DNA from 4 places in the Janthinobacterium sp. FT14W genome. Region 1 is predicted to be linked to each of the others. Evidence: predicted binding sites of a transcription regulator. Region 1 holds the regulator's gene; each other region holds the start of a gene.
What was found. Region 1 encodes FNR, which switches genes on or off when oxygen is low (the NO sensors DNR and NnrR bind a similar motif). Its sites were predicted from a motif close to TTGATNNNNATCAA; they were not measured.

Region 1 (7,308 bases):
CTGCAAGGCCTCGGTACATTAATCAAAACAAGGAATTAGCATGGCAATCGAAAACCTGTTTGACAGCGCCAGCAGCGTCATGACGGTGGTTTCCTTTACGACGTTCGTGGGTATCCTGTGGTGGACCTTCAGCCGCAGCAACAGCGACTTCGACGCGGCAGCACGCCTGCCGTTCGCCGACGACGCGCTCGACTATCCGGCCGAGGCCGGGATGAACCTGGCGAAGGAGCATCACCATGGCTGACTTTACCAATGGTTTCTGGAATATCTACATCATCGTGCTGTCCCTGCTGGGCATCATCGGCTGCGGCGTGCTGCTGTACTCGCAGTCGAAAGTGAAAGTGGCCGCCGGCGCCGCCGCCGACGGCACCACGGGCCACGTGTGGGACGAGGACTTGAAGGAACTCAACACGCCGATGCCGCGCTGGTGGATGTGGCTGTTCTACATCACCATCGTCTTCTCCCTCGCATACCTGTTCCTGTATCCGGGCCTGGGCAACTATGCCGGCAGCCTGGGCTGGAAATCGACGGGCCAGTACGAGGAAGAGCTGAAGAAGGCGGAAGCCGACTACGGCCCCCTGTTCAACAAGTACCTGAGCCAGGACCTGAAGACGGTGGCGGCCGATCCGCAGGCGCAAGCCATCGGCCAGCGCCTGTTCCTGACCTACTGCGCGCAATGCCACGGTTCGGATGCGCGCGGCAACAAGGGCTTCCCCAACCTGACGGACAAGGACTGGCTGTATGGCGGCGATCCCGACATCATCAAGACCACCATCATGCACGGCCGTAACGGCCAGATGCCGCCGATGGGCGCCGCCCTGGGCTCCGAAAAGGATGTCGAGAACGTGGCCCATTATGTGCTGAGCCTGTCCGGTTCCACCTCGGACCCCGTCAAGTCCGTGCTGGGCAAGGCCAAGTTCGGCGCCTGCATGGCCTGCCATGGCGCCGATGCGAAGGGTAACCAGATGCTGGGCGCGCCCAACCTGACGGACAAGATCTGGCTGTACGGCGGCAGCGCCGACACCATCATGGAAACCGTACGCAAGGGACGCAACAACACCATGCCGGCCTTCAGCGATTTCCTCGGCGAGTCCAAGGTACACGTGCTGTCGGCGTATGTCTGGAGCCTGTCGAATCCCCAGACGCCCGTGAAATGATGTAATGGAACCTCAAGTCATCAAGATGTATGCGGCCCGCGAGCAAATCTACCCTCGCGAGGCCAAAGGACGCTACGCTACCTGGCGATGGGTATGCGTATGGCTTACCCAGCTCGCGTTCTACGGCTTGCCGTGGTTGACCTGGAATGGCAGGCAAGCCCTGCTGTTCGATTTGACCACGCGCAAGTTCTACATTTTCGGCGTCGTGCTGTGGCCCCAGGATTTCATCTACCTGGCGGCCCTGCTGATCATCTGTGCGTATTTGTTGTTCCTCGTCACGGCCATTGCCGGGCGGGTGTGGTGCGGCTTTTCCTGCCCGCAAACGGTATACACGGAAATCTTCCTGTGGGTGGAACGCAAGATCGAGGGCACGCGCAGCGCGCGCATGGCCCTCGACAAGCAGGGCCCGTCCTTGCGCAAGACGGCCAAGAAGACGGCCAAGCACCTGGTGTGGGGCGCCATCGCCCTGTGGACGGGCTTTACCTTTGTCGGCTACTTCACGCCGATCAAGGAACTGGCGCAGGCGGTGACCACCCTGAACTTCGGTCCCTGGGAATGGTTCTGGGTCTTGTTCTACAGCCTGGCAACCTACGGCAACGCGGGCTGGCTGCGCGAGCAGGTGTGCAAATACATGTGCCCCTACGCGCGTTTCCAGAGCGCCATGTTCGACCAGGACACGCTGATCATCACCTACGATGCCAAGCGGGGCGAACCCCGTGGCGCCATGAGCAAGAAGGCCGGCAACAACGACAAGCTGGGCGACTGCATCGACTGCACCCTGTGCGTGCAGGTGTGTCCGACCGGCATCGATATCCGCAACGGCCTGCAGTATGAATGCATCGGCTGCGCCGCCTGCGTCGATGCCTGCAACAGCGTGATGGACAAGGTCGACCGGCCACGGGGACTGGTACGCTACAGTACCGACCATGCGATGGAAAACAACTTCAATTCGAAGCAGATACGCCAGCGCGCCATGCGCCCGCGCGTCCTGATCTACACTTCCATCCTGGCCCTGATCATCATCGCCGTATGTACCTCGCTGGCCCTGCGCACGCCATTGAAAATGGACGTGATCCGCGACCGCGGTTCGATGGGACGCGAAGTGGAAGACGGCATGATCGAGAACGTCTACCGGCTGCAGATCATGAACACCTCGGAGCAAAGCCAGCATTTTAAAATCAGCGTATCCGGCTTGCCGGGCCTGACCTTGCTGACGCGCGATGAAGTGACCCTGCAGCCGACGGAAACCCTGGGCTGGCCCATCCGCCTGCGCGCGCCGCACGGCGTGGGCGAGAAGGGCTCGAACAAGATTGCGATCGAGCTGCAATCGCTGGACGACCCATCGCTGCACGTGCGTGAAAGCGCGGTCTTCATCGTGCCGCGCTAATGCAGGAAGGCCAATCCCCGCATGGGGATTGGCCGCTTAAACAGGAGAAATATCATGTCCGACAGCCTCAAGCTGCAAGCCCCCGTGGCGCCGTGGTACAAGCATCGCTGGCCATGGCTGCTGATGATCGGCCCCGGCCTGTCCGTCGTCGTCGGCAGCACCATGGGCTATATCGCGTTTACGCAGCCCGACGCGCTGGTGGTGGGCGATTATTACAAGCAGGGCAAGGCGATCAACCAGGACTTGCGGCGCGATACGGTCGCCAGCGACCTGGCCATGTCAAGCAAGCTATCGTACGACGTGGCGGCAGCGCGCCTCAGCGGTTCCGTGCACAGCTTCGGCAAGGCGTATCGGGCGCCGCTGCAGCTGCACCTGGCGCACGCGACCCAGCCGGAAAAAGACATCAAGCTGCTGCTGCAGCCTGATGCGGCCGGCAACTTTTCGGTGGCGCTGCCCATGCTCGAGCGCAGCCGCTGGCAGGTGCTGGTGGAAAACGACAAACGCGAATGGCGCCTGTCCGGCATCTGGACCTGGCCCCTGCAGCGCAGCATCGCGCTGCAGGCGGATGAAGAGCTGTAAATCTTACTTGCAGTTGTCCGTGCCGGCCGTAATGGCCTTCAGCTTGGCCGGCTGCAGGATCTCGATCTCGCGGTTCGAGACGCGCAGCCAGCCTTCCTTCTTGAATTTCGACAATAAGCGGCTGACGCTCTCGATGGTCAGGCCCAGGTAGTTGCCGATTTCCTCGCGCGACATGCGCAGCTGGAAATTGCTGCCCGAATAGCCGCGTGCCTCGTAGCGCGACGCCAGGTTGACGATGAAGGCGGCAAAGCGCTGGGTCGCCTGCATATTGCCCAGCAACAGCATGACGCTTTGCTCGCGCGTGATTTCCTGGCTCATCATGCGGTGGAAATGGCGCAGCAGGGTCGGCATATTGCCCAGCAATTGTTCCAGGCTTGAAAACGGAATTTCACACACTTCGCTGTCTTCCAGCGCCACGGCATTACAGTGGTGGCGGTCGGCGCTGATGGCGTCCATGCCCAGCAGTTCGCCAGCCATCTGGAAACCCGTCACCTGCTCTTCGCCGCCCGGATTGATCTGGTAGGTCTTGAAGTGCCCCAGGCGGATCGCATACAGGTTCTGGAACGAGTCGCCGATGCGGAACAGCGAGGCGCCGCGCGCGATCTTGCGGCGGCGACCGATGATCTGGTCCAGCCGGTCCATATCACCCACATCCAGGCCCATCGGCAGGCACAATTGATGCATGCTGCAGGTCGAGCATCGCGCACGCAACGCCTCCACGTTCACTGTGGGCAAGGTTGGAGTGAGTAACGCTTCAGTCATGTCGGTACCTTTTAGAAAATGCAACAACAAGTTTACTGCATACAGGGTTGCCGTGTGCCAATTTCACGGTAATTTCGGCGAATAAACGACGTCCAGCCTTTAATTATATGGCAACATCGTCAAAAGCCCGTATGGGGCAAGGCAATTTGCGCAGCGGCGCTTGCCAAGCTCGGGCATTGATAGGAAAATTCCTGACAGCATTATCTGCCGCCTGTGCCGCCCGGTACTGAAAAGGAAATCATGAAGCCTCTCGGCATCAAAGCAAAAGTCGCGCTGGCCACCAGCCTGACCTCGATCGCCATGATCGCGCTCGTCACCATGATCCAGGTGCAGCACATGCGCGCCGACTTCACCAAAGTACTGCTGAGCCAGCAGTCTTCCCTGATCAGCCGCACCGCTGCCGAGCTCGACGACAAGCTGGCCATGCTGCTGCAGATCGTCACCCTGACGGCCCGGCAGCAGCCGCCGGAATTGATCGCCCAGCCCGCCAAGCTGCGCGAATACTATGCGCGCCGCTCGATGCTGGTGCTGTTCGACGACGTGCTGGTGCTCGACGCGCAAGGCGCCGTCGTGGCCGACATGCCGCTGGTGACAGGACGCGCCGGCATCAACGTCGCCGAACGCGAGTATTTCCAGACCGTCCTGCGCACGCGCCAGCCCATGATCACCGAACCGATGCTGGGCAAATCGAGCGGCATGCCCATCGTGCAGATGGTGGCGCCCGTGCTGGCTGCCGATGGCCAGGTGGCTGGCGTGGTGATCGGCGTGCTGCGCCTGTACAAGGACAACCTGCTGGGGCGCCTGCGCACGGAAAAGATCGGCAAGAGCGGCTATTACTTCATCCTCACGCGCGGCGACGTGCCGCGCTACGTGCTGCATCCCGATACCAGCCGCTTGCTGCAGCCGCGCAAGCCGAATGCCAACCTGACGACCACGCAGCTGCTGAAGGAAGACGGCGAAGGCAGCATGGTCAGCACCAACAGCCGCGGCGTCACGGCCGTCAACAGCTTCAAGCGCCTGAAGTCCGTGAACTGGCTGCTGGCCGCCTCGCTGCCCGTCGAAGACGCCTTCGAACCGTTCGATGGCGTGCTGTACCGTCTGGTGCTGTGGAGCATCCTCGCCTCGCTGCTGGCCGCTGCCGTTCTGGGCTGGGTGACCGTGCGCCTGCTGTCGCCGCTGGTGCGCCTGCGCGACACCCTGCTGGCCCTGCGTAGCAGCGGCAGCCGTTTTACACCCGTGCCGGTGCAGCAGCGCGACGAGATCGGCGAACTGACGGAAGCGTTCAACGGCCTGATGAGCGAACGCGACCGCCTGCAGCAGGAACTCGAAGCGCGCGCGGCAGAGCTGGAGCGGGAGCGCGACCGGGCCGAGGCGGCCAACCGCGCGAAGAGCGACTTCGTGGCCAACATGAGCCATGAAATCCGCACGCCCCTCAATGCCGTGCTGGGCATGGTGTATTTGCTGGGCAACACCAGACTCGACACGGAACAGCGCAAATACCTGACCATGGTGCGCGTGGCGGGCCAGTCGCTGCTGGGCATCCTCAATGACGTGCTCGATTACTCGAAGATCGAGGCGCGCCGCATGGAATTGTCGCCCGTCGAATTCGACCTCGACGAAGTCATGAATACCCTGGCCACGACGATGACCATGAATGCGGGCGAGAAGGAGCTGGAACTGGCCATCGCCGTCGAGCCCGACGTGCCGCGGCGCCTCGTGGGCGACGCCCAGCGCCTGCAGCAAATCCTCGTCAACCTGGCCGGCAATGCCATCAAGTTCACGGAGAGCGGCGAAGTGGTGGTGGCCGTCAGCCTGGCCGACAGCCAGCAGGGCAGCGCCCGGCTGCGCTTTGAAGTGCGCGACACGGGCATCGGCATGACGGCGCAGCAGCAACAGCAGCTGTTTGCCGCGTTTTCACAGGGCGACCAGAGCATCACGCGGCGCTTCGGCGGCACGGGCCTGGGCCTGGCCATCAGCAAGCAGCTGATCCACATGATGGGCGGCGAAATCGCCGTCGCCAGCAGCGAAGGCAAGGGCAGCCGCTTCTGGTTCAGCGTGCCGTTCGAGATGCTGGCGCAGCCGGCCGAAACGCGGCGCACGCCGGCCCTGGGTCAGCTGCGCCTGCTGGTGGCGGACGATAACCGCACCACGCGCGAACTGATCGTCAAACTGATCGAGGCATGGGGCTGGCTGGCCGACGAAGTGGATTCCGGCTTTGCCGCCATCGAACTGTACCGCGAACGCCTGGCGCAGCAGCAGCCGTACGACGTGGTGCTGGCCGACTGGCACATGCCCGTGATGGACGGCCTGGCCACGGCCAAGGCCATCCGCCAGGCCGCCGCTGGCCAGCGCCAGCCCATCGTGGTGATGGTCAACGCGTTTGCCCGCAACCACCTGGAGGAAATCTCCAGCGCGGCCGAGGCCGACGTCGTGCTGATGAAGCCGATCACGGGCTCGAGCCTGTTCGATGCCCTGCACCAGGCGCTGATCGCCAAGGACGACGGCGGCGAGCAGCGCATCCTGCACCAGCCGCTGGGCACGGAACTGGCCGGCGTGCATTTCCTGCTGGTGGAGGACAACCACCTGAACCAGGCCGTGGCGCGCGGCATCCTCGAACACATGGGCGCCACCCTGGACGTGGTGGGCGACGGCTTGCAGGCCGTGGAACGGCTGCGCACGGAGGCGCTGCGCTACGACATCGTGCTGATGGACATGCAGATGCCCGTCATGGACGGTTTCAGCGCCACCCACATCATCCGCACGGAACTGCGGTTGAACCTGCCCGTGATCGCCATGACGGCCGGCGTGCTGGCGTCCGAACGCGAACGCTGCATGACGGCCGGCATCAGCGATTTCATCGCCAAGCCCGTGGTGGTGGAAGAGATGATGGAAGTCATCCTGCGCCACCTGCCCAAGCGTCCGCAAGTGCAGACGGCGGAGCCGGTGCCCGGTGCCGACGAGGAAGTATTTTCCATGGCGCCCCTGATGCGCGTGATGGGGCGCGATGCAAAGGGGCGCGGCGTGCTGCGGCGCATGGTGGAAGACGCACTGAACAAAGGCATGACGCCCGTGCGCGACGCCGAAACGGCGTTGCAAGCGGGCCGCCACAGCGACGTGGCGCGCATCCTGCACGGCGTGCGCGGTTCCGTGGGCACCCTGGGCACCAAGCGCCTGATCCGCGCCGCGTTTGCCACCGAGGAAGCCATCGATGGGGGCCGCTTCGATGCGGTGCCGGCGCTGCTGGCGCACACGGCGCAGGAACTGGAACTGGCGCTGGCGGCGGCGGCCGATTGGTTGTCGCGGTTGCAGGATTAGGCCTGCAACGTAAAGCTGGGGTCAGACCCGCCGGGTCTGACCCCGGAACTTTGCTCAGCGTCGCCGTTTACGCCGGCACGCCCAGGATCACGCTGGACGCCTTGAAGA
Region 2 (7,308 bases), on a different contig from region 1:
CAATCCATTGATCCTGGCGCTGGCCAACCCGAATCCGGAAATCCTGCCGGAAGAAGTCAAGGCCGTGCGCAGCGACGCCATCATCGCCACGGGCCGGTCGGACTATCCGAACCAGGTCAACAACGTGCTGTGCTTCCCGTACATCTTCCGCGGCGCCCTCGATTGCGGCGCCACCACCATCACGCGCGAGATGGAAATCGCCGTCGTGCACGCGATCGCCGACCTGGCGCATGCCGAGCAGTCGGACATCGTCGCCACCACCTACGGCATCAGCAACCTGTCGTTCGGCCCTGAATACCTGATCCCGATGCCGTTCGATCCGCGCCTGCTGATCAAGATCGCGCCAGCGGTGGCCAAGGCGGCCGAGGATTCCGGCGTGGCCACGCGTCCGATCAAGGACTTGCAAGCGTACGCGGACAGCCTGCAGCAATTCGTCTACCGCAGCGGCACCTTCATGAAGCCGCTGTTCCTGATGGCCAAGTCCACGCCGGCCGACCTGAAACGCATCGTCTACGCCGAAGGCGAAGAAGAGCGCGTGCTGCGCGCCGTGCAAGTGGTGGTCGATGAAAAACTGGCGCGTCCTATCCTGGTGGGTCGTCCGCCCGTGCTGGAAGCGCGCATCCAGAAGTTCGGCCTGCGCCTGAAGCAGGGCGTCGACTTCGACGTCATCAACCCGGACTTCGACGAGCGCTATCGCGATTACTGGAATACGTATTACGACATGACCAGCCGCAAGGGCGTCACCGAGGAATACGCGAAGCTGGAAATGCGCCGCCGCCACACCCTGATCGGTTCGATGATGATCCACAAGGGCGATGCCGACGGCATGATCTGCGGCACCTTCGGCACCACCCAGCTGCACCTGAAATACATCGACCAGGTGCTGGGCAAGCGCGCCGGCAGCAATGTCTACGCCGCCATGAACGTGCTGATCATGCCGGAGCGCCAGCTGGTGATGGTCGACACGCACGTCAACGAAAACCCGGACGCCGACCAATTGGCCGAGATCACCATCATGGCCGCCGAAGAGATGACCCGCTTCGGCCTGTCGCCGCGCGCGGCCCTGCTGTCGCACTCGAACTTCGGTTCCAGCGACAGCGCCTCGGCGCAAAAGATGCGCGCCGCGCTGGCCATCATCAAGGAACGCGCGCCGGACCTGGAAATCGACGGCGAGATGCACGGCGATACGGCCCTCGACAGTAAGCTGCGCCACAAGCTGATGCCGAACTCGGACCTCAAGCACGACGCCAACCTGCTGGTCATGCCGAACATCGAGTCCGCCAACATCGCCTATAACCTGGTGAAGACGGCGGCCGGCAACGGCATCGCCGTGGGCCCGATCCTGCTGGGCTGCGCCAAGCCCGTGCACATCCTGACGCCTTCGGCCACCGTGCGCCGCATCGTCAACATGACGGCCCTGTGCGTCGTCGACGCCGTGGCGCAGCGCAAAGCCTAAGGGTTTAGCTGCCGCCTGAAAGCCGCGCCATCCGCAAGGAGGCGCGGCTTTTTTTACATGGGCGGCACGGGCAGGGCCGCGGCGGGCGGATGGCGGCGCAGGTAGTAATGGCGGTACAGCAGGATCTCGCCCCATACCAGCAGCAGCGCGGCCAGCGCGAACAGGGCCAGCGTGATTTTGAGCGAATTGAAATAGGCGCCGGCCTGCCGTTTGATGGCGTCGATGAAAATCATCGGCACCGACTTGTCGAGTTTGCTGAAATCGGCATGGCGCGCCACGTCGGTAGTCAGGCGCACGGCCAGATCGGTACCCAGCGCGGCCAGGTCGCTGGTCGCCTGGCCACGGAAGCTGGCACCCTTGAGCGCTTCGCCGAGCACGCCGACCCTGGTGATCAGCTGTTCCTGCAGCACCTGCGTCAGCAGCACGCTGCCGCGGCGCAGGATGAATTCATTGATCCAGCGCGCCTTGCTGCGCTCCCAGTAGCTGCCTGACGCGGGGCGGTAATACATGCCTTGCACGAAGGGCTCGAGCAGGCTGCGCACGCTGATGGGCTGGCCCGGGGCGATCAGCTTGACCTGCTGTTCCAGGTAGACGCGCAGCGCCGGCATCTGCGCCTCGAACACGGGCTGCACGTCGCGCTCGAGTGCCTGGTTGACGACGCGGTGCACGCCGTGCACGGCGCCCAGGCCGGCGCCGAGGAGCGGTAGCGCGAGCAGGATCAGCACATAGCTGAGCTTGGCTGCCACATGCCAGGCGGGAGGACGGCGCACCAGCAGGCATTGCCTGGCCAGCTGGTAGCAGATGCCCACCGCCAGCATGCAGCCGGCCGCGCTGCACAGCAGCATCCACGGCAGGGCGGTCCACAGCAGTTCGCCGCCGAACGGCAGCAGGCCACGGCCCCAATTGGCGAGTTGTTGATTCATGTACATTGCCTTGGCATGGATAAACAGGCAAGTATACCCATTGTGCAACGACAGGGAGCGCGCCTGGCGTCAGTGCGCCATCAGCACGGGCAAGGTCATCTGGCGCAGCACCGTTTCCGTCACGCCGCCCAGCAGAATTTCGCGGAAGCGCGCGTGGCCGTAGCCGCCCATCACCAGCAGGCCCGCATGCACTTCGGCGGCCATGGCCAGCAGCGCGGCGCCGATGTCGCCCGTGGCGACGGCGGGGCGTACTTCGACGGGCACGCCATGGCGGCTCAGGTAGGCGGCGATGTCGGCGCCCGGATGGCGGGCCGGCTGCGCATGGCCGGCGGGCGGGTGCAGCAGGGCCAGCACCACCAGGCGCGCCGCGCGCAGCAGGGGCAGCGCGTGGCCGATGGCGCGCGTCGCTTCCATGCTGCCATCCCAGGCTACCACCACGGTGTTGTCCACTTGCGCGAATTGGCCGCTGCGCGGCACGATCAGCACGGGACGGGCCGCGTTCAGCATCACGTACGGCACCAGGTCGCTCATGGCGCCGGGCAGCGCTTCGCCGGCGTCGTGCTGGCTGAGCACCGTCAAGTCGCTGTAGCGGGCGCTGACGGCCATGCCGCCGTCTTCGTCGTCTTCGATCAGGCGCCGTTCCAGCGACACGGCGCCGGCCTGGCGTGCCAGCGTTTCAAACTGGTCGAGCGCCTGTTCCGCCTGCCCGTGCAAGGCCGAAATCTGCGCCGCCACGGCCGCGCCGCGCATGCCGCGGTTGTTTTCCAGGTAAAAGCGCGATACGCCCGTCATCGCCGCGCCGATCAGGTGCGCCTGGTGCGCGTGCGCCAGCCGCGCGGCGATGGCGATACGCTGGGGCGCATGGCGCGACAGGTCGGCATGCACCAGGATGGATTTATAGGCCATGTGTCACTCGCTAGTCAGGATGGCAACAAGGCTAGAACGGCAACACGGGCAAGTCCAGCGTTGCCGTGCCGGGCGGGGATTTTCTTTTGCGGGGCTTGATGTGGATCAAAAAAACACAAGCAGCAGCCATCTGCAAGGCCTTCACGAGGAAATGCTGATCTGTTTGATGTGCATCAAAATGTCTGGCCCCCAGCCACCGATAATGGCATTGAACTCCTTGCTCTCCCAGTGGTCTGCATCGGCGCCGGCGCCATCTGTCCGGCACTTGCTTGTGTGACGCAACAACGCTGGCCGTGGCGGGAGTTCACTCCTCACGCCAGCGCGTGCTGTTCCCCCTGCTCCGCCCAGCGCAGCCGGATGGCATCGATGGCGGGCAGCTGCTGCACGAACAGGTCCACCAGTGCGCCGTCGAAATGCAGGCCCTTCTGCTGCTGCAGATAGCCGACGGCGTCCGTGACAGGCCAGGCACGCTTGTACGGGCGCACCGAGGTCAGCGCATCGAACACGTCGGCCACGGCAACGATGCGGCCCGCCAGCGGGATCGCTTCGCCCGCCAGCCCGTGCGGATAGCCGCTGCCATCCCATTTTTCATGGTGCGACAGGGCGATCTCGCGCGCCAGCGCCAGCATGCCGCCGCCCGCATGTTCGCCGATGATGTCGGCGCCGATGCTCGCATGCGTCTGCATGACGGACCATTCGTCCGCGTCGAGCTTGCCCGGCTTTTGCAGGATGCGGTCGGGAATGCCGATCTTGCCCACGTCGTGCATGGGTGCCGCGTGCAGCAGGTCGTCCGCGGCCGTGTCGTCCAGGCCGACGGCCACGCCCAGCACGCGGGCGAAATGGCTCATGCGGATCACGTGCAAGCCCGTTTCATTGTCCTTGTACTCGGCCGCCAGGCCCAGGCGCTGGACGATCTGCAGCCGCGTTTCCTTCAATTCGTCGATGCGCACCAGCGACAGGTGCGTGCGCACGCGGGCGCGCACGATGGCGGGGCTGAGCGGCTTGGTGATGTAGTCGACGGCGCCCGCCTCAAAACCGCTCAGTTCGTCGCGCATGTCGTTCAGGGCCGTGACGAAAATGACGGGAATGGCGGCCGTCAGCGGTGCCGCTTTCAGCTGGCGGCAGGCGTCGTGGCCGCTCATGCCCGGCATCATCACGTCGAGCAGGATCAGGGCGGGGCGTTCCTGCCGCGCCAGTTCCAGCGCCCGCGCGCCATCTTTGGCGAACAGCAGCGCGTAGTCGTTCTGCAATATCTGGCGCAGCAATTGCAAATTGGCCGCTTCATCGTCGACGATGAGGAGGACGGGCCTGGCGTGGCGTGGCGCATTCATGGGAGCTCCGGTGTCAAGGTGTGCAGCAAGTCGTGCAACAGCGACTGTGCCAGGGGGAAATCGAAGTCGTCGATGGCATGCCGTAGCGGCGCCAGCGCGACCCCCTGCGTGCCCATGGCGTGCTGCAACTGCGCTTGCGCCACGTCATCGAGTTCGCCGTGCTGCAGGGCATGCAGCAGGGCCTTGGCCGCTAGCCGGGCGGCGGGCGCATCGATGGCGCTTGCCGTTGCCGCGTGTGCCACAGGCGGCGCCAGCCGGGCGATGGCGGCCAGGGCTGCCGGCCATTGCGTCAGCAGGGCGCCCAGGGTCTCGCCCAGCTGCTGCGGCGTGGCGGGGCCGGGGCTGGCGCACGCCTGTTCCAGCGTTGCCAGGCTGGCGGCCAGCTGTTCCAGGCCGAGGTTGGCTGCCACGCCGCGCAGTTTGTGGCTCTGTGGCAAGAGCGCCGCATGGTCGCCGGCCTCGATGGCGGCCAGCAGGGCCGGCGGCAGGCGCGGATGCTCGCTGCCGAAACGGGCCAGCGCCGCGTGGTAGGCGCTGTCGTTGCCGGCCCAGCGCTGCAGGGCGCCCGCATGGTGCAGCACCCGCCCGCCAGCGGCCGGCGCCGCTTCGTGGCCGTCGTCGGTCGCTTCCGCCGACAGGCCCAGCACGCGGGCGATTTCCTGCGACAGCGCTTGCCACTCGACGGGCTTGGTGGCGAAGCCGTCCATGCCGGCCGCCAGCGCCGCCTTGCGGTGCGCATCGAGCACGCTGGCCGTCATGGCGATCACGGGCACGCGGGGACGGCCATCGCGCACGGCGGCGGCACGGATGGCCAGCGTGGCGGCCAGCCCATCCATGCGCGGCATTTGCAAGTCCAGCAGCAGCAAGTCGAAATCGCCGTGCTGCGCCAGCCGCAGGGCTTCCTCTCCATCGCTGGCCGTGGCCACCGTATGGCCGCGCTTGCCCAACAGTAAGCACAGCAGTTCCAGATTCTGCGGCACGTCGTCGGCGGCCAGCACGCGCAGGGGCGGCAGGCGCACGCTGCGGCGTTCGCTGGCGGGCAGCGCTGCCTGGCGTGCGGGCAACAGGGGCAGCATCACCTGGAACAGGGTGCCATGCGGCAGCACGGCATCGGCCCAGATGCGCCCCTGCATCAAGGTCACCAGCTGCTTGCTGATGGTGGTGCCCAGGCCCGTGCCGCCAAAGCGCCGCGTGGTCGAGGCGTCGGCCTGCACGAACGGCTCGAAGATGGCATCGCGCCGTTCCGCGGCGATGCCGATGCCGCTGTCCTGCACCAGCAGGTGCAGCTGGCCGTCCTGCAGGCGGGCGGCCAGGCTGACGGCGCCGCTGGCCGTGAATTTGATGGCGTTGTCGAGCAGGTTGCCCAGCACTTGCCGCATGCGCAATTCGTCGCCATGCAGCATGGCCGGCAGTTGCGGGTCGTACTGCACTTCCATGCGCAAGCCCTTGGCGCGCGCAGCGATGCCATACGTGGACGCCAGTTCGTCGACCAGGGCCAGCAGGCTGTAGTCGCGCAACTCCAGCACCATGGCGCCCTTGTCCAGCTTGGCCGTATCGAGCACTTCGTTGAGCAGGCGCAGCAGCGAGCGGCCCGACTGGCGCACGGTATCGAGATGGCGCCGCTGTTCCGGCAGCAGCGGCGAGTCGAGCAGCACGTCCGTGAAGCCGAGGATGGAATTCATCGGCGTGCGGATTTCATGGCTCATGTTGGCGACAAAGCTGGCGCGCGTGGCGGCCGCCAGCTCCGCCTTTTCCTTGGCCATGCGCAAGTCTTCCTCCATTTGCCGGCGTTCGCTGATGTCGAGGATGACGCCGTCGACCCAGCGTACGGCGCCCGCCGCGTCATGCACCACGGTGCCCCGCTCCCACAGCCAGCGCGCCGTGCCATCGGCACGCAGCAGCCGGTATTCGAGCAGGTAGGGCTCGCCGCTGGCAACGCTGCGGTTGAAGACCTCGATGACGTAGGCGCGCTCTTCGCTGGCGATCAGGCCCGTGATGGTGCGGCGCGGCGCGGCGCCCAGAAAGTCGGCGGGCGGATAGCCGGTGACCGCTTCCACGCCATCGCTGATGAACAGCATGGGCTGGTTTTCTGCCGTGGTGCAGCGAAACGCGATGCCGGGCAGATTGCCGATCAGCGAGCGCAGCTGCTGTTCGCTTTCGCGCAGGGCGGCCAGCATGGCGCGCCGTTCGCTGATGTCCGTAATGAACAGCACATACAGATCCTGGTCGGCCAGGCGCGCGCTGGCCATCGAGCGCTGCACGGCGACCGGTATGCCGTCCTTGCGCACGTAGACGATTTCCTCGCTGGTGTGGGATGCCTCGCCTTCGCCCGTGCGCAGGTGGTGCAGCAGGCCGTGCTGTTCCGACTGGCGCACGTCGCTGACCAGCAGGCTGACATGGCGGCCCACGATTTCCGCCTGCCGCCAGCCCAGGATGCGCTCGGCAGCGCCGTTGAAATCGACGATGCTGCCGCGCCGGTCGATGGTGATGACGCCGTCGACCGTGCTTGTCAGCAGCGAGCGGGTCCAGTTCTCGCTCTGGTTCAGGTGGCGAAACAGTTCGCGGTAGCGCAGGATGCCCACGGCCGAGGCGACGAGGATCGTCAGGGCGATGGTGAGCAGGGTCACGCTGATCACCAGCATGGGCCGGTTGGCATCGGCATCATTGCCAGGGGGAATCGTCCCCACGAAGC
Region 3 (7,308 bases), on a different contig from region 1:
TGCGTTCCGTCTCGATGATCATCAGCTTGGCGTGGCCGTCGCGCGTGAAGAACAGGATGCCGCTGGGGTTGGGAAAGATATAGTATTCGACAAAGCCATGGCGCTGGCACAGCTCGTGCACGACGGCAGCCAGCGCTTCGTCTTGCAGGAAACTGTAGTCGTGCAGCATCAGCAAGTCGCGCACGGTCTCCGATTGCTGCAGGAAGAACTCGCGCTGCAGCGCATGGATTTCCTGTTCCAGGCTGTCGAGCGCATCATCGTCGCTCTTCTTGATGTAGCGGTCGATCAAGCCCCGGTTAAAGGCCGTCACGGCCACCTTTTCATCGGCTGCGCCCGTAAATAGAATCTTCTTGCACGGCAAGTCGCGCACGGCCTGGCAGAATTCCAGGCCATTCATCTGCGGCATCGAATAATCGATGACCAGCACGGACGGCACGGCAAAGCGCTGCGCCTGGCCGCTGATGCGCCAGATGCGTTCGATGTCGAGTGCCACGTTGCACTGGTCGGGCGGCAGGTTTTGCGTGTCGAAGTTGACGTGCAGGGGCGTCTCGCCCAGCTGCGTGCTGTGGCGCAGCCAGTGCAGCGCGCTGCTGGTGTCGTGGAAGGTCTTGCGCGCCAGGCCCGGATCGAGCTGGAACGCCAGGCTTTTCAGGAAGGAATCGCTGTCGTCGATCAATACGGTCAGGGTCGGATGGGTGTAGACGGGCAGTTGCATGCGTCACCTCGCGCGTTGAATGGATGGAAAACGGTGGTGCGTGGGCACGGGCTGGGGAAATTCCAGCACGAAGATGGCGTAAGCGCCTTCGCGCGCGACGCAGCGGATGCGCGCATGCCAGGCTTGCATGATTTGCCGGCACAGGGCCAGGCCGATGCCGCTGCCATTGTGCGCGGGATACGAATAGAAGCGGTCGAAGATCAGCGGCAGGCGGCTGGCCGCGATGCCGCATCCCGTGTCGATGAACAGCAGGCGCGGCACGGGATGCGCGCCATCGATGATGATGCGCACGCGCCCCTTGCCCGCGCGCTGGATGCTTTTCAAGGCATTGCGCAGCAGGTTCAGCAGGATCACCACGCACAGTTCGGACTGGCCCGGAAACTGGAAATCGGCGCGCACGTCGACCTGGACGATGTCGCGCTGCGCCGTGCTGGTAAACGGATAGCGGCGCAGCACGGCCGCCACGCTGTCGTGCATGGCCACCGCTTCATTGGCTTCGAGCTTGCGGTTGACGGCGCTGGCGCTGAGCAGGAACAAATCGATCATGTGGTGCATATGGCGCACTTCGAACTGGATGCGCGCCAGCGCTTCCACGCTGGCCGTGTCCGGCGGCGGGCCTTCCCCGTCGCGCTGCATGTCTTGCTGCAGCCCCCGCTGCAGGCCGCGCACGTTCGCCTCGACGCTGACCAGGGGCGTGCGCAACTCGTGCGCTACGCTGCCCAGTCCGGCCGCCAGCCCGGCCAGTTTTTCCTGCGCGCCCACATGGCGCCCCACCTTCACCACGGACAGCACGGCAATCGTGAACCAGTGCACGGGCAGCTGCTGCAAGACTTCGTGGCTGAGCAGGAAGGCCGGATCGCCGGCCACGGCAAACGCCAGGCAGGCCAGCAGGGTGCCGCTCAGGTAGGCGAGCATGGCGATGCGCGCATCGAAGTGGAACAGCACGATCAGCGCCACCAGCAGCGAATGCGTCCACATGGCCGAGGCGTGGTTCATGAGGAACATATACGTGAAGAAAAACGGCAGTTCGAAGGTCAGCCCCAGGAACAGGTAAAGGCTGAACCAGGTATTGCTGAAGCGGCCCGGCCATAGCGCGGGCAGGAACAGCAAGGCCGCCACGGTGCGCAACAGCAGCGATTCATATTCTTGCGGAAAGAGGTATGTCCACAGCGCGTAGTACAGGGGCATGCCCAGCGCGCCGATGACGGCCAGCGCGCGCACTTGGGCGCGCCGCACGGGCGTGTGTTCGATGGCGTCGTGGAAATGCAGGAAAGGCTGGAGCAGCCTGCCTTGCCAGCGGGTTCCGGGGGAGGACTGCACGTGCATCATGGTCGGGGGATGTGTTCGTTGAGGCGTGTCAATACAACATGATCGGCGGGTTCCCTCGCGGTCAGCACAGTATCGGCATAACTGTTGAGCTGTATCAATCTCTTGCCGAATGGCTCGCGCATGTTGGACGCGGTAGTTCCCCCGCAACCAATCAGGAGTTCCTATGCCACACGCCCTTTCCCCCCTGACATCCGGCGTTGTCCACGCCGAACAACAACTGCCTGCCTTCGTGCGCGCGCGCATGGATGAACATTACGTCGAACGCATCGACAAGCTGCTTGGCGGCGAACACCTGCACGAATGGCAAGCGATGCCGGCCGATGCGGTCATGCTGGCAGGTAATGATTATCTGAACATCGCGGGCGAGCCGGCGATGTTGGCGGCCCAGGCCCGCGTCTTGCAGGGCGGCGGCGCCATGCTGATGTCGTCCGTGTTCCTGCAGGAAGGCAGCCGCCAGCACCGCCTCGAGCACACGCTGGCGGATTTTCTCGGCAGCGAGGCGTGCGTGCTGGCGCAATCGGGCTGGGCCGCCAACGTGGGCTTGCTGCAGAGCCTGGCCGGCCCCGGCGTTCCCGTGTACCTGGACATGCTGGCGCATGCCTCGCTGTGGGAGGGCGTGCAGTCGGCGCAAGCCGCGCCCGTGGCATTCCTGCACAACGATGGCGCCCATCTGCAGCGCCAGCTCGACAAGCATGGCCCCGGCATCATCGTCGTCGACGCGCTGTACAGCACGAATGGCAGCGTGGCGCCGCTGCTGGAGATGGTGGAAATCGCCGAGCGCAGCGGCAGCATGCTGATCGTCGACGAATCGCACTCGCTGGGCACGCACGGTCCGCAGGGCGCGGGCCTGGTGGTGGAGCAGGGCTTGGCCGGGCGCGTGCATTTCCGCACGGCGTCGCTGGCCAAGGCGTTTGCGGGCCGGGCCGGGCTGATCACCTGTTCGGCCCGTTTCAAGGGTTATTTCTTGTCCGCCTCGCGGCCCGCCATCTTCAGCTCCTGCCTGCTGGAACACGAGCTGGCGTGGTTCGACGCGGCGCTCGGCTTCATCCGCGCGGCCGATGCCCGCCGCGCCGCGCTGCGCCGCCACAGCGTGCAGCTGCGCCAGGGGCTGATGGATCTCGGCTACAACGTCAGCGACGGCACGGAGCAGATCATCGCGCTGGAAGCGGGCGGCGAACCCGATACCTTGATCCTGCGCAAGGCGCTGCAGCGGCACGGCATCTACGGCGCCGTCTTCTGCGCGCCGGCCACGCCGAAAAACCGCTCGCTGGTGCGCCTGACCCTGAACGCGGGCTTGCGCGAGGACGAGTGCGCGCGCGTGCTGGCCGCCTGCGCCGCCATCCGCGATGAAACGGGCATGGCGCGCTGGCCGTCGACGCGGCGCTTGCGCAAGCTGGCCCTCGTGTGAGGGAGAATATCAGCCGTTGGCGGGCTGCTTGCCGGCGATGGCGCCCAGCAGCATGGCCAGGGGCGCCAGCTGTTCCGCGCTGGCATTGCCCAGCAATTCCTGGCCCAGCGCCTGCGCCGTCGCATCCGCGTGGACCAGCAGCGCCTGTCCTGCGGCCGTGATGACGGCGTAGCCGACGCGGGCATCGCGCGCATCGGCCTGGCGCGCCACCAGGCCGATTTTTTCCAGCGGCATCAGCGAGCGCGTGATGCCGGACGCCGTCAGCGCCAGGCGTTCGGCCAGGTCGATGCGGCGCAGGCGGCCGCCGGGCGCACGCTGCAACTGGTACAGCAATTGATAATCGCTGAAGCTCAGGCCGTGCAAATTGCCCAGGATGCTGTCGAAGCGGCGCACCAGCACGGCCTGGGCGCGCGCCAGGCGCAGGCAGAAGTCCAGCGCGCTGGCGCCGTCCGGCGGCGGGGGAGTGGAATCGGTCATGGTTTTCTTTGGGTTGACTGCGTAGTGCTTGAGTGCGCAAGTGTAACGCATGGCCGCTGAGAGTCTATTCCAGCAGGGAGCGTCTTCTGCTGGCAGCGCATCAGGAGCGCGGACAGGGCGTGAGGAGGACGCGTGGCGAGCCACGCGACGGCGATCAACGCAGTCCCCGCTTCTGAGGGGCGGCAGCGGATGTATTCATCTGCCGGGATAGGCGCTTAATACCGAGTCTGTCCTTGCTCCAGCAACTGCTCCTGGTGCAGCGCCAGCAGGGCGTCGAGTTCGGCGTCCGCATCGAAGGCGGGATCGTCGGGCACGGTGACGGCATCGAGCAGCTCGAAGCGGAAGGCCCCTTCTCCATCGCGCCGCCAGTCCGCCTGCAGGCGGGCGTTGCGGTGCTTGCCCAGCGCGAGTTCGAAGCGGTGGCGGTTCAGCGCGCCGGGCGCGTTGCGGCTGCGTTCAAGCAGGGTGCGTCCGCTGGGCAAGTGGCGCAGCGCGATGATGCCCAGCGCTGGCGCTTGTTGCCGGTAGGCCGCTTTCAGGGCCGCTTGTCGTGTTTTATCCATGGGGAACTTTCTCAAGGTGATGCTACGGAAGTGCTGCCCGCGATGCGGGGGATGTCCGTCCACAGGACGGCGGCCACGGCGGCGGCCAGCAGCATGGCGCCGCCGGCGCAGAACAGTTCGCCCACGCTCAGGCGGCGCAGCAGCGCGCCCGTGGCCGCTGCCGACAGGGGCGCCAGGCCCAGGAAGATGGCCATGAACAAGGCCATCGCCCGGCCCAGCATGGCGGGCGCCACGCGCCGCTGTATCCACGTAAAGATGGCCACCTGCACATAGCCGCCCAGCAGGCCCGTGACGGCCAGCAAGGCCGCGCCCTGCCAGGCGGTAGCGATCTGGCCCAGCGCCATCAGCAGCACGCCCACGACGGCATCGACGAGCAGCAGGGTGGCGCCGAAATGGCGGCGCAGCCAGGCGCCGCCCAGGCCGGACGCCAGCATGCCGGCCAGGGTGCCCGCGCCATGCGCGCCCATCAATAAACCCAGGGCAGCAGCGCCGTGCAGGCGTTCGCTGGCCAGCACGGGCAAGGCCACTTGCAGCGGTCCCATGACGAAGAACGCCACCACGGCCCAGTAGATATAGCAGCTGCGCAAGGGCAGGTCGCGCCACACCATCGCCAGGCCCGCGGCCATGTCGCGCCACATGGCTTGCGGGGCGGCGGCCGCCGCCAGGGGCCGCAGCCTGACTTGCCGCAAGGTCCAGGCGGAGAACGCAAACGTCAGCGCATCGATGGCAAAGGCGGCGGCCAGCGCCGCCATGCCGGTGCGCTGGGCGCCAGCGTGGGCGCCCAGCACGAGCGCCGCCAGCAGGGGGCCGGCCAGCAAGGACAGCTGGCGCGCGCCCATCTGCAGGCTGTTGGCCGTCTGCAGCGCTTGCGGCGGCACGGCTTGCGGCAGGATGGCCGTGCCGGCAGGGATGGCGAAGGCGGAAGCGATGCCCAGCGCCAGCGCGGCTGCATACGCCAGCGCCAGGCTGGCCTGGCCCAGCATCAGCAGCCCGGCCAGGGCCAGCAGGATGGCGGCATTGGCCAATTTGCTCGCCAGCAGCACGCGCCGGGGCGAGTAGCGGTCGGCAACCGTGCCGCCCAGCAAGATGAGCACGGCGCGCGGGGCGCCCATCAGGGCGACGGCGATGCCCAGGCTGAGGCTATCGCCCGTCAGGCTCAGCACCAGCCAGGGCAGGGCCAGCATGCTGAACTGGTCGCCCAGCATGGACACGAGGCCGCCGCCCAGCAGCCAGCGGAAGTTGGTATTGCGCATCAAGTGGGGTGGGGCGGTGGTCGGCATGCTCTTTGTCCGTGCTTAAAAATTGCATAGTAGTTGATAAAAGCTTGAGTGGTCAAGTATATTGCCATTTATTGCGGCAGAGGCAGCGGGCGCCGCGTGGGGCGCCGGCGCTTGCGCTATCATGGCGGGCATGACTGATACCACTGCCCCCACCCTGTACGAGACCATCGGCGGCGCCCCCGTGCTGCGCGACATGGTCGACCGTTTTTATGACTTGATGGAACTGGAACCGGAGTTCGCCGGCATCCGCGGCATGCATCCGCCCTCGACGGACGGTTCGCGCGACAAGCTGTATTTCTTCCTCACGGGCTGGATGGGCGGACCGGATTTGTATATCGAGAAATTCGGCCACCCGCGCCTGCGCGCGCGCCACCTGCCCTACGCCATAGGCACCAGCGAGCGCGACCAGTGGCTGCGCGCCATGGCCTGGGCCATGGAAGATGCGGGCATCGAAGAATCGCTGCGCGTGCGCCTGATGGAATCGTTCTATCAGACGGCCGACTGGATGCGCAACAAACCGGATTGATTCCATGAGCCCCATTGAGTTTTACAGCCTGCTGGGCGCCGCCATCGTCGCCATCGCCTTGTTGATCCTGATCTTGCTGCGCCCCCGCGGCGCGGCCGGCGATGGCGCCACCACCCTGGCGCTGGTGCAGCAGCACCAGCAGCAAAGCCTGGAACGCATCGACCGGGTCGAACGCGAAGTGCGGCTGCAGCTGCAGGCGTCGGCGCAGGCCACGCGGCAGGACCTGGCCACCAGCCTGGCGCAATTCCAGGCGGCGACCCTGCAGCAGCTCGACAGCCTGCGCACGCAGATGCAGGCGCAGGGCAAAGTCGGGCGCGAGGAACAGGCGCAGAGCCTGGCGCGCTTTGCCGACAGCACCAACCAGACCCTGGCGCAGCTGACGGAATCGAATGCGCAGCGCATGCTGGAAGTGCGCGCCACCCTGGAAAACAAGATCCGCGACTTGCAGGCCGACAATGGCGCGCGCCTGGAAGAAATGCGCAAGACGGTCGATGAAAAGCTGCACGCCACCCTGGAGACGCGCCTGACTGCCTCGTTCCAGCAAGTGTCGGAGCGGCTGGAAAAAGTCCACCAGGGCCTGGGCGAGATGCAGCAGCTGGCGCTGGGCGTGGGCGACCTGAAGCGGGTGCTCACCAACGTCAAGACGCGGGGCACGTGGGGCGAAGTGCAGCTGGAAATGCTGCTGGAGCAGGTACTCACTGTCGACCAGTACGCAAAGAACGTGGAAACCGTGCCGGGCAGCGGCGCGCGCGTGGAATTCGCCTTGAAGCTGCCGGGCCTTGCCGACGGTGGGCCGCCCGTGTGGATGCCCATCGATGCGAAGTTTCCCAAGGAACAGTACGAACGCCTGGTGGAGTCGGCCGAGCGCGCCGATGCGGAGGGCGTGGCCCTGGCCGGGCGCGAGCTGGAACGGGCCGTGCGGGGCGAAGCGAAGACCATCGCGGACAAATACCTGGCGCCGCCGCAGACGACGGATTTCGCCATCCTCTTCCTGCCCACGGAAGGCCTGT
Region 4 (7,308 bases), on a different contig from region 1:
GCGTTTTCGTGATGAAAAGATCAAGTTTTATTTGTTTTCAAGGCGGGACAAGGCGTGCGGCGCGAAGCGCGGCAGTACAATTGCCGGATGAAAAAAATCCTGGCAGGCATCGATTTTGCGGACGATTCCAGCAGCGTGGCGCGCCAGCTGATCGGCGTGACCGTGCTGGTCGACGGCGTGGGCGGGCGTATCGTGGAAACGGAAGCGTATGACCGGCTGGACCCCGCTTCGCATACGTATGGGGGCGTGACGCCGCGCAACGCCGTCATGTTCGGCCCGCCTGCGCACGCCTATGTCTACCGCTCGTACGGCATGCACTGGTGCCTGAACTTTGTGTGCCGCGAAGCGGGCCATGGCGCAGGCGTGCTGATTCGCGCCATCGAGCCGCTGGCAGGACTCGATGCCATGCGGGAACGGCGTGGCGTCGAGGGGGAACGGCTGCTGTGTTCGGGGCCAGGCAAGCTGTGCCAGGCCCTCGGCGTCAGCCATCTGCACAACCGGCTGGCACTGGATGCGCCGCCATTCCAGTTGCTGGCCCGCGAGGAAGATGTGACGGTGCAAGCGGGATTGCGCATCGGCATTTCCAAGGCGATGGAAACACCGTGGCGCTTCGTGCTGGCCGGTTCCCCCTACCTGAGCAAGCCGATGTAGAACAGCTAACCAAACCTGCTGCGCGTCGCGCTTCTCAGCTACAAATCACTGCCGCTCGCCACGGTTTTGTTCGGCGTTCTTGAGTGTGCTGGCACTAAACACCGCGCTTGCGGCGGGATGCGTTACCTGGCGTGTTGCTGCGTGGCGCACCGCGCAAGGGGCTGTGCAGCGCCCGCCTGTCGCTGCCTTCTCCCCTGGCGGGGCTGGCCGGATGCCGGAATGCCTCGTCCTCGGCATGGCCGGCCGGCGTAGCAGAGGGCCCGTCCAGGGTGAACACGGCCACGGCCGCCGACAATTTGACGGCCTGGTCCTGCAAACTGGCCGCTGCCGCTGCCGCCTGTTCCACCAGGGCCGCATTTTGCTGGGTGACGTCATCCATTTGCGTGACGGCATGATTCACTTCCGTGATGCCCGAGGCTTGCTCCGCGCTGGCCTCTTTCACGCGCTGGATGATTTCATTGACTTGCTGCACCGAGGCCACGATGGCGCCCATGCTGTCGCCCGCTTGCTGCACCGCCACGCTGCCGCCATCGATGGTGGTGACCGAGGTGGCGATCAGGGTCTTGATTTCCTTGGCCGCCTGCGCCGAGCGGTGTGCCAGGGTGCGCACTTCGGAAGCGACCACGGCAAAACCGCGGCCTTGCTCGCCCGCGCGCGCCGCTTCCACCGCCGCATTCAGCGCGAGAATATTGGTCTGGAAGGAAATACCGTCGATCACGCCGATAATATCCACGATCTGGCGCGAATTGGCCCGTATCGTCGCCATCGTCGTCACCGCCTGCTGCATCGACGCCCCCCCTTGCACGGCCAGGGTGGATGCTTGTCCCGCCAGCTCGCAGGCCAGCTGGGCGTTGTCGGCATTGTCATTGACGGCTTGCGTCAGCGCTTCCATGGCGCTCGATGTTTCTTCCAGCGAACTGGCTTGCATTTCCGTGCGCGCCGATAAATCCAGGTTGCCGGTGGCAATTTCACGCGAGGCCGTGTCGATCGCTTGCACGGCGCCCATGATGGTGCGCAAGGTCTGGTTCAGGTTGGCGATGGTCTGGTCCAGCACGCGCGACGTGTCGGCGATCTCGTCATTGCCCTGCTTGGGCGCGCCCGCCATCAGCTTGCCCGCCGCCAGGTCTTGCACGGCGTCGGCGATGCCGCGGATTTCCACCAGCATGGCGCGCCGCACCAGCATGGTCACCACGATGGAGACGAGGATCGATAGCAGGACCGTCAGCAGCAGACTCCAGCACAGGCTGCGGAATTCGGCGCTGGCCGTCGCATGGGCCTGGCTGCCGAGGGCCGTTTCCAGCGCCGACAGTTGCGCCAGCTGCGTATTGAACTGGCCGAATTGCGTTTCCGCCTTGAGCATGGAATTGGTGGCGATCGACTGGTCCATCTGCGCCATTTCCATGGTTTCCAGCACGGCCTTGCGGTAGCCGGCCAGGGCCGCGATGGCGGCATCGACCAGGGTGCGTTCGGCGCCCGTGGCCGTGGCGCGCAAGGTGGCCAGCTGGGTGCCGATGGCCGCATGGCGCGCCTTGATTTGCTGCTCCAATGTGTCGATGCGGGCCTTGGCGAAGCTGCCATTCGTCCACGACAGCAACTGGTACATATTGCCGTGCACATGCTTGGCGTCGCCGGCCACGTCGGATGCCGCCTTCAAATGCGCGATGCGTACCTGCACCATGTTTTCCAGCGAGGCATTTTGCCGCACCATGCCATACCAGGCACCGGTCGAGCTGAGTATCAGCAGCAGCAAGACCAGGGCGGGCGCCAGCAATAATTTCGGTCCTATGCGTAATCGATTGAGCATGCTTGACTCCCGGCTATGGCTGTTCAAACGGCAGGCGGCACAGGGGCAGGCGAGGGGGCGCGTGCACTGCATACGCATGCGCCGCCCCTGCCTTATTTCTTGTAGATCCCCGCTTCCAGCACCACGTCGTTGACGCGCAGGATGTACGTGGTCTTCGGCTCGATCTTGCCGGTGGTGGGATTCTTGTACTGGTAGTCGACCCAGCCCTTGCCCTGCCTTTGCGCCAGCTCAATGATTTCACGGCGATATTTCTTGCCATTCGCATCGGGCACATCCGTCAAATCCTTGCCCACGATGGAAGGATTGATGGGGTGGGCCAGCACGATACCCGTCTTGATGTCGCGCATGTCCACGTATAGCGAACCCTGCACGAATTCCGGGTCTTTCGCCGTGATTTTTTTCATCATTTCTTCTTTGCCATGCGCCTTCATGAAGGCGGCGCCCCGTTCCGCCATGGCGATGGCGTCTTTTTCCGTTGGTTCGACCGCGGCATGGACGCTGCCGCCCGTAAAGGCCAGGCACAGCAGGCTACCCGTGAATAAGCGTTTCATGAAAGCTCCTTGTGATATCGAGGGATGTGTTGCCAAGTCGTAATTTACGTCGCCGGGGTCCCCCTCAAATTGCGATGGCACAAACTAAGGTGTTGCTTGTCGGTAGCTTGCAACGTATCGACCGCTTGTTGATGTTTAGCAATTTGGTTCTGCACAGCAAGAACTATGATGACTTTCACAGCATGCCGGGCTGGCATGGCCGAGGCATAAACAGGCTGAATTGGCCGATATAGGGCTGATTTCATGGAAATTACCGCTATTTATTGGCAAGGAGCCGACCGTGGCCGCACGCATCCCCGAGCCGTTTTCACCGAAGTTCAAACCGTACACGCGGCATACCATTCAACAGGCGCGGCAGTGGGAATGGCTGCCGGACGAGCAGCGTGAAGCCGTGCAAGTGGTCTCGCACGTCTTGCCATTTCGCACCAATGAATATGTACTCGACCAGCTGATCGACTGGATCAATATCCCTGACGACCCCATCTACCGCCTCGTCTTTCCCCACCGCGACATGCTGCCGCCCGAGCAGTACGCGCACTTGCGCGAGCTGGTGCTGGTGCAGCGGGACAAGGCCGCCATCGATGCTTATGTGCATGGTATTCGCCTGGGCATGAATCCCCACCCGGCCGGGCAGATGACGCATAACGTGCCCAGAGTCAACGATACGTTCGTGCGCGGCCTGCAGCACAAATATGCGCAAACGGTGCTGTTTTTCCCCAGCGCAGGACAGACGTGCCACGCGTATTGCACCTTCTGCTTTCGCTGGCCCCAGTTCGTCGGCATGGACGACATGAAATTCGATGCGCGCAAGTCGCATGAGCTGGCTGCCTACCTGGCATTGCATCGGGAAGTGACGGATGTGCTGATCACGGGCGGCGACCCGATGATCATGAACACGCGGCAACTGGCCGCCTACCTGGAGCCGCTGCTGGCGCCGGGCCTGGAACACATCCAGAACATCCGCATCGGCACCAAGGCGGTGGCGTATTGGCCGCAGCGCTTTGTGTCGGACCGCGACTCGGATGATTTGCTGCGCCTGTTCGAGCGCATCGTCAAGGCGGGCAAGAACCTGGCCGTGATGGGCCATTACAGCCATGCCGTGGAGTTGCGCCAGGACATCGCGCAGCAAGCCGTCAAGCGCATCGTGTCCACGGGCGCCACCTTGCGCATGCAGGGGCCGCTGATCCGCCACATCAATGAAGACCCGGCGAGCTGGGCCGAGCTGTGGCAGACGGGAACGCGCCTGGGGGCGATTCCGTACTATATGTTTGTCGAGCGGGATACGGGCCCGCGCAGCTATTTCGAGTTACCCCTGGCGAAGGCGTACGAAATCTTCCAGGCCGCCTACCAGATGGTGTCCGGCCTGTCGCGCACGGTGCGGGGCCCTTCCATGAGCGCGTTTCCCGGCAAGATCGTCATCGATGGCATCGTCACCGTGAATGGCGAGAAACTGTTCGCCTTGCAATTTTTGCAGGCGCGCAATCCGGACTGGGTGCGCCGGCCGTTTTTTGCCAAGTTCGATGCAGATGCGACGTGGATGGACGATTTGAAGCCGGCCTTTGGCCAGGACAGGTTTTTCTTTGAAACGGATGAGCCAGCTCCGCAGGTGCCGCATAAAATCATCCGCCTGGCGCAGGCCGCCTGAGCATGCACGGCGCCGGCGCCTCGTCCCGTTCCGGCGCGGCCGTGTTTTGCCTGGTGTTCCTGCCGTTTGCGCTGGGGCATTACCTGTCGTGCCTGTTGAGGGGCGTGAATGCCGTGCTGACGGCCGAGCTGCTGGGGGCCATCGCCCTGACGCCAGCGCAGCTGGGCCTGCTGACCAGCGCCTTTTTTCTCGCCTTTGCATTGGTGCAATTGCCGGTTGGCATGGCGCTGGACCGTTACGGCCCCCGCGCGGTGCAACTGTGGCTGCTGGCGCTGGCGGCCCTGGGCGTGTGGCTGTTCAGTCGGGGCCACAGCTTTGCCGGGCTGATGTGGGCGCGCGCCCTGATGGGGGCGGGCCTGGGCGGCTGTTTCATGGCGGCCGTGAAAGCGATCTCGTGCGCCATCGCGCCATCGCGCCTGCCGTCCGTGCACGGCTACCTGATCGCCGTGGGCGGCCTGGGCGCGGCCACGGCCACGATGCCCGTCAAGCTGGCCCTGCATTACACGGACTGGCGCGGCGTGTTCCTGGGCCTGGCGCTGGCGGCGCTGGCCATCGGCTTGCTGATCCGCCTGCTGTCGCCGGCCATGCCCGCGCCTGCCGCTGCGAGGAACAAGGGGAACAAAGTCAGTGTCTGGAGCGTGTACCGGGACCCCGCCTTTCGCCGCACCATCGCGCTGATCCTGCTGCCGCACACGGTGTTCTTTGGCGTGCAGGGCTTGTGGGTGGGACGCTGGCTGGCCGACGTGGGGGGCTTGTCCGACGACAGCGTGGCGTACTTGTTGTATCTGGGCATGGCGGCCGTCATCTTCGGCGCCATCGGCATGGGCATGCTGACGGAGTGGGCCGGGCGGCGCGGTATTGCGCCTATGCAAGTGGCGGCCGCCGGCCTCGTCCTGTTTGTCGCCGTGCAAGTGGCGATGGCATGCAACGTGCTGCCCAGCCTGCCCTTGCTGTCCGTGCTGTTTACCCTGCTGGGTACGGTGACCGGCCTCGAGTATGCGATCGTCGCGCAAAGCATGCCGGCCAGCCTGACGGGCAGGGCCGCCACCTGTCTCAATCTGCTCATTTTCACGGGCGCCTTCCTGGTGCAGGCGGGCTTTGGCCTGATCCTCGGATGCTGGCCCCTGAACAGCCTGCAACAGTATCCGCCCCAGGCTTACCAGGTGGCATTTGGCGTGCTGGCGGCCTTGCAATTGCCGGGACTTGCGATGTTTTTCATCCGTCGCTACAGGCGTGCCGGACCATCCGGTAAAATGGCAGCCTGCACTGCGGCAATGATCAACTCCAAGGAAGACTATGAAACTCGTTCGTTATGGACGTCCAGGCAAGGAAAAACCGGGCCTGATCGATGAAGAAGGCAAACTGCGCGACCTGTCCGGCGTGATCGCCGATATTGATGGTGCGCAACTGTCCGACAAGGCCTTGCGCAAGCTGGCCAAGCTCGATGAAAAGACGCTGCCCTTGGTGCGCGGCAATCCGCGCTTCGGCGTGCCGCTGGCGAAAGTCGGCAAGTTCATCGGTATCGGCCTCAATTATGCGGATCACGCGGCCGAGGCCGGCATGGCTATCCCGGCCGAACCCATCGTCTTCATGAAGGCAATTACTTGCCTGAACGGCCCGGACGATAATGTCGTGCTGCCGCAAGGCTCGAAAAAAACGGATTGGGAAGTGGAGCTGGGCGTCATCATCGGCACGCGCGCCCAGTATGTGAGCGAAGAGGACGCCCTGAAATACGTGGCCGGCTACTGCGTCGTCAACGATATTTCCGAGCGTTCGTTCCAGCTGGAGCGGGGCGGCCAGTGGGACAAGGGCAAGGGTTGCGACACCTTCGGGCCCGTCGGCCCATGGCTGGTGACGCGCGATGAAGTCATCGACGAGCAGGACCTGGACCTGTACCTGGAAGTCAATGGCAAGCGCATGCAGACCGGCAATACGCAAACCATGATCTTCACGGTGGCGCAGATCGTCAGCTACCTGTCGCAATTCATGACCCTGGAACCGGGCGACATCATCGCCACGGGCACGCCGCCGGGCGTGGGCCAGGGCCGCAAGCCGCAGCGCTTCCTGAAGAAGGGCGACAGCCTGCGCCTGGGGATCGCCGGCCTGGGCGAACAGCAGCAGGGCGTGGTCGCCTGGACTGCCTGATGGCGGGTTCCAATATCGACCGTTTGCCGCCGCTGGCCCTGGACCAGCTCGACGCCCAGCAGCGGGCCGCCGCGCAAGCCATCATCGACGGGCCGCGCGGCGCCCTGTACGGTCCCTTCGTGCCGCTGATCCGCAGCCCCGAGCTGATGGAAACGGCGCAGCGCATGGGCGAGTACCTGCGCTACCGCAGCGCCATCGGCACGCGGCTGTCGGAGCTGGCGATCCTGGTGACGGCGCGCCAGTGGGACCAGCAGGTCGAGTGGGCCATCCACGCGCCGCTGGCCGTGCAGAACGGCATCGCGCAGGCGGCCGTGGACGCCATTGCCGCGCGGCGCGCACCGCTGGCCCTGAAAGACGACGAGCAAGCCGTGCATGATTTCTGCATCGAACTGCAGCAGCACAAGCGCGTCAGCGATGCCACGTATGCGCGCGCGCTGGCCCTGTTCGGCGAGCATGGCGTGGTCGACTTGATGGGCATCAATGGCTACTACACTTTCCTGGCCATGGTCATG

Region 2: GCN74_RS01365 (universal stress protein) is a predicted target of FNR. The motif match lies at 3,449-3,462, and genes of this name have one in related genera.
Region 3: cqsA (alpha-hydroxyketone-type quorum-sensing autoinducer synthase) is a predicted target of FNR. The motif match lies at 2,129-2,142, and genes of this name have one in related genera.
Region 4: GCN74_RS01640 (KamA family radical SAM protein) is a predicted target of FNR. The motif match lies at 3,135-3,148, and genes of this name have one in related genera.

What each region holds. Positions count from the first base shown of each region.
Region 1 is NZ_WFLL01000032.1:18,727-26,034, forward strand. Features, by position in the region: gene ccoO (cytochrome-c oxidase, cbb3-type subunit II) at 1-39, shown strand, start outside; gene GCN74_RS19950 (cbb3-type cytochrome oxidase subunit 3) at 41-244, shown strand; gene ccoP (cytochrome-c oxidase, cbb3-type subunit III) at 237-1,157, shown strand; gene ccoG (cytochrome c oxidase accessory protein CcoG) at 1,162-2,544, shown strand; gene GCN74_RS19965 (FixH family protein) at 2,599-3,123, shown strand; gene fnr (fumarate/nitrate reduction transcriptional regulator Fnr) at 3,127-3,885, opposite strand; gene GCN74_RS19975 (response regulator) at 4,126-7,200, shown strand; gene GCN74_RS19980 (TOBE domain-containing protein) at 7,268-7,308, opposite strand, start outside.
Region 2 is NZ_WFLL01000001.1:303,543-310,850, forward strand. Features, by position in the region: gene GCN74_RS01355 (NADP-dependent malic enzyme) at 1-1,456, shown strand, start outside; gene GCN74_RS01360 (hypothetical protein) at 1,510-2,379, opposite strand; gene GCN74_RS01365 (universal stress protein) at 2,449-3,285, opposite strand; gene GCN74_RS01370 (two-component system response regulator) at 3,597-4,616, opposite strand; gene GCN74_RS01375 (MHYT domain-containing protein) at 4,613-7,308, opposite strand, start outside.
Region 3 is NZ_WFLL01000054.1:775-8,082, reverse strand. Features, by position in the region: gene GCN74_RS24880 (response regulator) at 1-715, opposite strand, end outside; gene GCN74_RS24875 (sensor histidine kinase) at 719-2,041, opposite strand; gene cqsA (alpha-hydroxyketone-type quorum-sensing autoinducer synthase) at 2,208-3,452, shown strand; gene GCN74_RS24865 (MarR family winged helix-turn-helix transcriptional regulator) at 3,462-3,929, opposite strand; gene GCN74_RS24860 (GIY-YIG nuclease family protein) at 4,145-4,492, opposite strand; gene GCN74_RS24855 (MFS transporter) at 4,504-5,772, opposite strand; gene GCN74_RS24850 (group II truncated hemoglobin) at 5,903-6,298, shown strand; gene rmuC (DNA recombination protein RmuC) at 6,303-7,308, shown strand, end outside.
Region 4 is NZ_WFLL01000001.1:368,876-376,183, forward strand. Features, by position in the region: gene GCN74_RS01625 (DNA-3-methyladenine glycosylase) at 88-651, shown strand; gene GCN74_RS01630 (methyl-accepting chemotaxis protein) at 746-2,455, opposite strand; gene GCN74_RS01635 (cache domain-containing protein) at 2,548-3,006, opposite strand; gene GCN74_RS01640 (KamA family radical SAM protein) at 3,287-4,651, shown strand; gene GCN74_RS01645 (MFS transporter) at 4,654-6,003, shown strand; gene GCN74_RS01650 (fumarylacetoacetate hydrolase family protein) at 5,948-6,796, shown strand; gene GCN74_RS01655 (carboxymuconolactone decarboxylase family protein) at 6,796-7,308, shown strand, end outside.